Regions from separate parts of the Streptomyces sp. NPDC059906 genome, predicted to be linked through region 1. Evidence: riboswitches for the same ligand, from Rfam matches in the RefSeq annotation. Region 1 holds a riboswitch; the other holds the start of a gene.
What was found. Region 1 has a riboswitch for glycine ahead of gcvT (glycine cleavage system aminomethyltransferase GcvT). Riboswitches for the same ligand answer to the same signal wherever they lie in the genome.

Region 1 (3,400 bases):
CCAGGAGGACCAGGTTGACCTGGTACTTCAGGGGGGACTTGGTGAGGGCTCGGCCCAGGGCGTCCAGGGGGAGGGTCCGGGCGTCGCCCTCCCAGTGGGTGAGTTCGACGCCGACGAACAGGACCGGGTCGGCGGTCTCGACGGCGGCCAGGCAGCGGCGCGCGCTGCGTACGACGCCGGTGGCGGCGAACTCGGCGGAGGCCGCGGCCAGGAAGTCCACCGGGTCGTCCTGCCAGTCCGGCTCGAAGAGGCGGACCCGGCCGCCGGAGGAGGGCCCGTCCAGCGGGGTGCGCCCGGCCCGGCACAGCTCGGCCACGGCGGGCGGCGGCAGCGGGATGCCGACCACGCCCTCCGGGTTCACCGCGATGCCGACCTGCGGGGGGAGGCCGCGGGCGAACTCCGCGGCGGGGGCGACGGTGTACGCCATGTGCGCGCCCGCGACCTGGCGCAGCTGCTCCTCGGAGCTGAACACCGGCACGTAGGCCTGGCCGTCGATCTCCAGCGAGGGCAGGTCGAGGGGGCCGCTGTGCGGACCGCCGCCGTTCGGCAGGGGTATCCACAGGAAGCTGCGGCCGAGGACCTCCACGATCCGGCCGCCGGCCGACGGGATGCCGAGGGAGGCGGACAGCACCTCCTCCAGCTCGTTGCCGGGCCACCCGCCGTGCGGGTGGGGGTGCGTCTGTGCCGGGAAGTCCATCTGCCTACCTACCGCCTGCCTGGTACCGCCGTTCGTGGCTGAAAGGCTAACCCGTTCGGCCCTGGGGCCCTACCGTGCGTCACCCCGTGAAGGCGATCCGCCGCAGGGTGTCGGCCGCCGCCCGGTCGAGGACGACCGCCGAGGAGCAGCCCGCGGGCAGGGTGCCGTCGGTGACCGCGCGCAGCAGGCGGGAGTTGGCCGTGCGGTGCCGCAGGAACGCGTACCGCGTCACGCCCCGGCCGCGCTCGCGCTGGCCGGCCAGGGCCTCGCCGGGAGCGACGTCGAGGAGCAGCAGGTGCAGGGTGCCCTCCCGGCGGCGGGCCTCGCGGGCCAGCCAGCCGCGCACCCAGGCCTGGGTGCCGCAGTCGTGCACGACGACGCCTTCGCCGGAGCGCAGCGCGCGGCGCAGCCCCGCGTAGTGGGCGAGGCGGACGAGGGGGCGGTAGAGCGCGTACGGCAGGAAGCGCGGCATGCGGCCGTCCCAGCGGTCGCGGGTGTCCTGGGAGTCGATGCGGCCGCCGCGCACGGTGCGCCGCATCAGCGTGGACTTGCCGCTGCCGGGCAGGCCGGTGATCACCACCAGGTCCCGGGGTCCGAAGAGCAGGGCGTGCGGGCTGCGGCCGTCGCGGTCCCTGAGGTCGCGGACGACGGGTGCGGTCAGTGGGGCGCATGCCGCGGGGGCCGGGGCGGCCGGCTGCTTGGGCAGCGCGAGTCCCGAGGTCGTGGCGTACGCCGTGGTCCTGTTCACCGTGATCGTCCTCCCCTGGGGCGGTACACGAGTACCTCCCCGTCGAGTGTAAAGAGAAGGTAATGCGCGGGTCTCGCGTTTTCGTTCGCTTACTGCCACAAGCCGGTTACAGATCACGGTCTGCCACGGATCGCCCGGGCGTGCAATGATGGCGGCGCCAACTGCATACCGGCCGTTTGAATCCGCGCGGGAGAGTCCCCGGCCGCGCCGGGGCGCCGAAGGAGCAAGTCCCTCCCTTGAATCTCTCAGGCACCGTTACCGCGCGGGCGAGGCACATCTGAAAAGCGGACCGCCCCCGACGGCGGTCCCACCCAAGGTGCAAGCCCTGATCGCCGTACTCCGGTGGCCGTGGCGAACCTCTCAGGTTCCGATGACAGATGGGGAGGACCGACCTCGCCCCGTCCTGTCCTGGGAGACGACCGACCGATGAGCAGTACCGAACTGCGCCGTACCGCGCTGGATGCCACGCATCGCGCGCTGGGCGCGACGATGACCGACTTCGCCGGCTGGGACATGCCCCTGCGCTACGGCTCCGAGCGCGAGGAGCACGTCGCGGTGCGCACCCGCGCCGGTCTCTTCGACCTGTCGCACATGGGTGAGATCACCGTCACCGGGCCGCAGGCGGCCGAGCTGCTGAACTTCGCGCTGGTCGGCAACATCGGCACCGTGAAGCCGGGCCGGGCCCGCTACACCATGATCTGCCGCGAGGACGGCGGCATCCTGGACGACCTGATCGTCTACCGGCTGGACGACACCGAGGCCGGGGCTCCGCACTACATGGTGGTCGCCAACGCCTCCAACGCCCAGGTCGTGCTGGACGCGCTGACCGGGCGGGCGGCCGGCTTCGACGCCGAGGTGCGCGACGACCGCGAGGCCTACGCGCTGCTCGCCGTGCAGGGCCCCGAGTCCCCGGGCATCCTCGCCTCGCTCACCGACGCCGACCTGGACGGCCTGAAGTACTACGCCGGTCTGCCCGGCACGGTCGCGGGTGTCCCGGCGCTGATCGCGCGCACCGGCTACACCGGCGAGGACGGCTTCGAGCTGTTCGTGAAGCCCGAGCACGCGGTCGAGCTGTGGCAGGCGCTGACCGGGGCGGGCGAGGGCGCGGGGCTGATCCCGTGCGGTCTGTCCTGCCGGGACACGCTCCGCCTGGAGGCGGGCATGCCGCTGTACGGCAACGAGCTGTCGACCGCGCTGACCCCGTTCGACGCCGGTCTGGGCCGGGTGGTGAAGTTCGAGAAGGAGGGCGACTTCGTCGGGCGCGCCGCGCTGACCGAGGCCGCCGAGCGCGCCGCTTCCCGGCCGCCCCGCGTCCTGGTCGGCCTGGTCGCCGAGGGCCGCCGGGTCCCGCGCTCCGGGTACCGGGTGGTCGCGGGCGGCGAGGTGATCGGCGAGGTCACCTCCGGTGCCCCGTCCCCGACGCTGGGCAAGCCGATCGCCATGGCGTACGTCGACCCCGCGCACGCGGCTGAGGGCACCGGGGGCGTCGGCGTGGACATCCGGGGCAGCCACGAGCCGTACGAGGTCGTGGCGCTGCCGTTCTACAAGCGCCAGAAGTAGACAGAAGTAGACAGTGGACACGGGGCACCGCCCCTCCGCGGCAGCCCCCTGAGCCGCTCCCCATCCGTCGTCACCCCCTTCACCAGCCACTTCCTCGCGTACAGGAGAATTCAGGCCATGAGCAACCCCCAGCAGCTGCGCTACAGCAAGGAGCACGAGTGGCTGTCGGGCGCCGAGGACGGCGTCTCGACGGTCGGCATCACGGAGCACGCGGCCAACGCGCTCGGTGACGTCGTCTTCGTGCAGCTCCCCGAGGTCGGCGACTCGGTGACCGCGGGCGAGACCTGCGGCGAACTGGAGTCGACCAAGTCCGTCTCCGACCTGTACTCCCCCGTCTCCGGTGAGATCGCCGAGGTCAACGAGGACGTCGTCAACGACCCGTCGCTGGTGAACAG
Region 2 (3,400 bases), on a different contig from region 1:
CGCCGCCGACCTGGGCGCGGGTGGTGGTCTCGTCGCAGGCGAACGACACGTGGTCGGCGTCGACGAGCCGCAGGTTGACGCCGTTCTCGCGGGCGGCGTGCACGGTCTCGGCGGCCCGGCCGGGCACCCGCGCGGTGACGGTGTCGAAGTAGGAGCCGTGGAGGATCTCGACGCCGCCCGCGGCGAGCCCGGCGGCCGTGATCGTGGCGTACCGGTGGGTGCGGCGGGCGATGGCCCGCAGGCCCTCGGGACCGTGATAGACGGCGTACATGCCGGCCATGACGGCGAGCAGCACCTGCGCGGTGCAGATGTTACTGGTGGCCTTCTCGCGGCGGATGTGCTGCTCGCGGGTCTGCAGGGCCAGGCGGTAAGCCTTGTTGCCGTCGGCGTCCACGGAGACGCCGACCAGGCGGCCGGGGAGGCTGCGGGCGAACTTCTCGTGCACCGCCATGTAACCGGCGTGCGGTCCGCCGAAGCCCATCGGCACGCCGAAGCGCTGGGTGGTGCCCACCGCGATGTCCGCGCCCAGCTCGCCGGGCGAGGTGAGCAGAGTGAGGGCGAGCAGGTCGGCGGCGACGGTGACGAGCGCGCCCAGCTCGTGCGCCCGGTCGATCACCGGCTTGAGGTCGCGGACGGCTCCGGAGGCGCCCGGGTACTGGATCAGGACGCCGTTGATCTCCCGCTCGGCCAGCTCGGCCGGGATGCCCTCGCTCAGGTCGGCGACGACGACCTCGACGCCGGTCGGCTCGGCGCGGGTCTGTATCACGGCGACGGTCTGCGGCAGGGCGTCCGCGTCGATGAGGAACAGGCCCTTCTTGTTCTTGCCCATGCGCCGGGAGAGGGCCATCGCCTCGGCGGCGGCGGTGCCCTCGTCGAGCAGCGAGGCGCCGGAGGTGGGCAGGCCGGTCAGCTCGGCGACCATCGTCTGGAAGTTCAGCAGGGCTTCGAGACGGCCCTGGGAGATCTCCGGCTGGTAGGGCGTGTACGCCGTGTACCAGGACGGGTTCTCCATGACGTTGCGCAGGATCACCGGCGGGGTGAAGGTGCCGTAGTAGCCGAGGCCGATCATGGAGTCGAGGACCTGGTTGCGGTCGGCGAGCGAGCGAAGCTCGGCCAGCACCTCCGCTTCGGAGCGCGCGCCCGGCAGGTCCAGCGCGTCGGCGTTCTTGATCACATCCGGCACTGCGGCGGCCGTCAGTTCGTCGAGCGAACCGTAACCGACCTGCGCGAGCATCTTGGCCCGGGCCTCGTGGTCGGGGCCGATGTGGCGCTGCTCGAAGGGCATGGCCTGTTCGAGTTCGGAGAGCGGAGTGCGATGGGCGGTCATTGCGGAGGCCTCCTGGTCTGACGACCTTCGAGGGGCACCACGGCGCGGGTACCCGGACGGCCTCCCCCTCTGTCATCTCAACCTGAGAGCTTCACCGGGCGAGCCCTGGGGCTCTCCCGGCTTTCACCGTCGGTGAGAGCGGAAGCCGTCGACACCCGCCCTGCTTTCCAGAGTGACCTCGTCCGTGCGGTACGTGAGCCTGAGAGATTCCGGGGAGGATTTGCTCCTTCGGCGCCTCCGGTGGTGTCCGGAGGACTCTCCCGCGCGGGGTCAGCAGCCGTTTGCCAGCGTACCAGCGAGGTCGCCGCACGGACTTCGAGTGGCCGACCGGGCATTTGTGCTCTTTTGTAGTACTTACGGATGATTAGGCGGCTGGTGTGCGACCCCAGTCCGGCCCAGTGGTGCGATCAAGTGGAGGGCCCCGTGCGTACTGACATCGATCCGCGGAACCTGATCGGCCGCAAGGCGTTCGACCGCGACGGCACCAGGATCGGCACCGTGGACGAGGTCTACCTCGACGATGCCACCGGCGTCCCCGAGTGGGCGGCGATACGAACCGGTCTCTTCAGCAGGGACGCCTTCGTCCCGCTGGAGCCCAGCGAGCTGGTCGACGGCGCCCTGCGCGTGCCCTTCGACCGGGTGCTGATCAAGGAGGCGCCCGACTTCGGCGTCGGCCGCCACCTCTCGCCGGAACAGGAACTCCAGCTCTACCACCACTACGGCCTGGACGTCTCGGCCGCTCCGCCGCCTCCCGACCACGACTTCGGCAAGCTGGCCGGCAAGGGCAACGACGACGGCTGACCACCCTCGCCACCCTCGCCGCCCTCCGTGCCGGCGACCAGCGGCAGCGGATCCGCCGGTGTCAGCTCCGGGTCGTCCACCGGGAAGGTCCGCACCCGCCCGACCTCCGAGTACGGCGTCTCGAAGCGCACGGTGACCCGCCCGAGACCGCTGCCCTGGACCCACCCGTGCCCCAGCTCCGTATGCCGTACGTCGTGCCCCGAGGGCCACCGGCGCTCGGCGGGCGTGGGGGCGTGCTCCTCGGCGGGCTCGGTCCCGGGCTCCTCGGCCGGTTCCTCCGCCCGGTCCCCCGCCGCCTGCGCGAACAGGTCCTCCTGCGTGTAGTCGGCGAGCCCGCTGACACCCACCCCGAGCAGCCGCACGCCGCCCGTGGTGTCCACCGCGTCCAGCAGTCTGGCGGCCGCCTCCCGCACCACCGCGGGATCGTCGGTGGGGCCGCGCAGGGTCTCGGAGCGCGTGAGCGTGGAGAAGTCGTATCTGCGCACCTTGAGCACGATGGTCCGCCCGGACAGACCGGAGGCGCGCAGCCGCCGCACGCAGCGGTCCGCCAGCCGCCCCACCTCGACGCCGACCCGCACCCGGTCGTGGATGTCCACGTCGTAGGTGTCCTCCACGGACACCGACTTGGTCTCCCGCTCGGCCACCACCGGACGCTCGTCCCGTGCCAGCGCCATGGCGTACAGCGCGTGGCCGTGCGCCTTGCCCAGCAGCCGCACCAGCTCGTCCTCGCCCGCCTCGGCGATCTCGCCGACCGTGGTGATCCCCGCCCGCCGCAGATGGTCTCCCGTGGCCGGCCCCACCCCGGGCAGCGTCCGCACCGTCATCGGCTCCAGCATGGCCCGCTCGGTCCCCGGCGGGATGAGCACCAGTCCGTCGGGCTTGGCCGCCTCCGAGGCGATCTTGGCGAGCATCTTGGAGGCGGCGAGGCCCACGGAACCGGTGAGGCCGGTGACGGTGCGGATGTCGGTGCGCAGCTTCGCCCCGGCCGCGCGCGCCGACTCCGCGTCCCGGGCCGCCCCGCCGGCGTCCAGGTCCACGAAGGCCTCGTCCAGGCTCAGCGGCTCCACCAGCGGCGACAGCTCCCGCAGCAGCCGCATCACCTGCTCGCTGATAGACCGGTAGAGCTCGAAGCGCGGCACGAGGTAGGCGGCGTGCGGCGCGAGCCGGCGGGCCTGGCCCATCGGCATCGCGGAGTGCACCCCGAACACCCGCGCCTCGTACGAGCAGGTGGCGACCACACCGCGCGGTCCGAGGCCGCCCACCACGACGGCC

Region 2: it holds a riboswitch for glycine, as region 1 does, so the genes downstream of both, gcvP (aminomethyl-transferring glycine dehydrogenase) here and gcvT (glycine cleavage system aminomethyltransferase GcvT) in region 1, are expected to answer to the same signal.

Annotation. Positions count from the first base shown of each region.
Region 1 covers NZ_JBHWKU010000025.1:36,253-39,652, reverse strand. The annotation lists gene ACFV9J_RS29920 (enhanced serine sensitivity protein SseB) at 1-697, opposite strand, end outside; gene ACFV9J_RS29915 (AAA family ATPase) at 777-1,445, opposite strand; glycine riboswitch at 1,623-1,716, shown strand; gene gcvT (glycine cleavage system aminomethyltransferase GcvT) at 1,872-3,005, shown strand; gene gcvH (glycine cleavage system protein GcvH) at 3,123-3,400, shown strand, end outside.
Region 2 covers NZ_JBHWKU010000062.1:2,989-6,388, forward strand. The annotation lists gene gcvP (aminomethyl-transferring glycine dehydrogenase) at 1-1,327, opposite strand, end outside; glycine riboswitch at 1,505-1,600, opposite strand; gene ACFV9J_RS40100 (PRC-barrel domain-containing protein) at 1,751-2,128, shown strand; gene ACFV9J_RS40105 (DNA polymerase IV) at 2,044-3,400, opposite strand, start outside.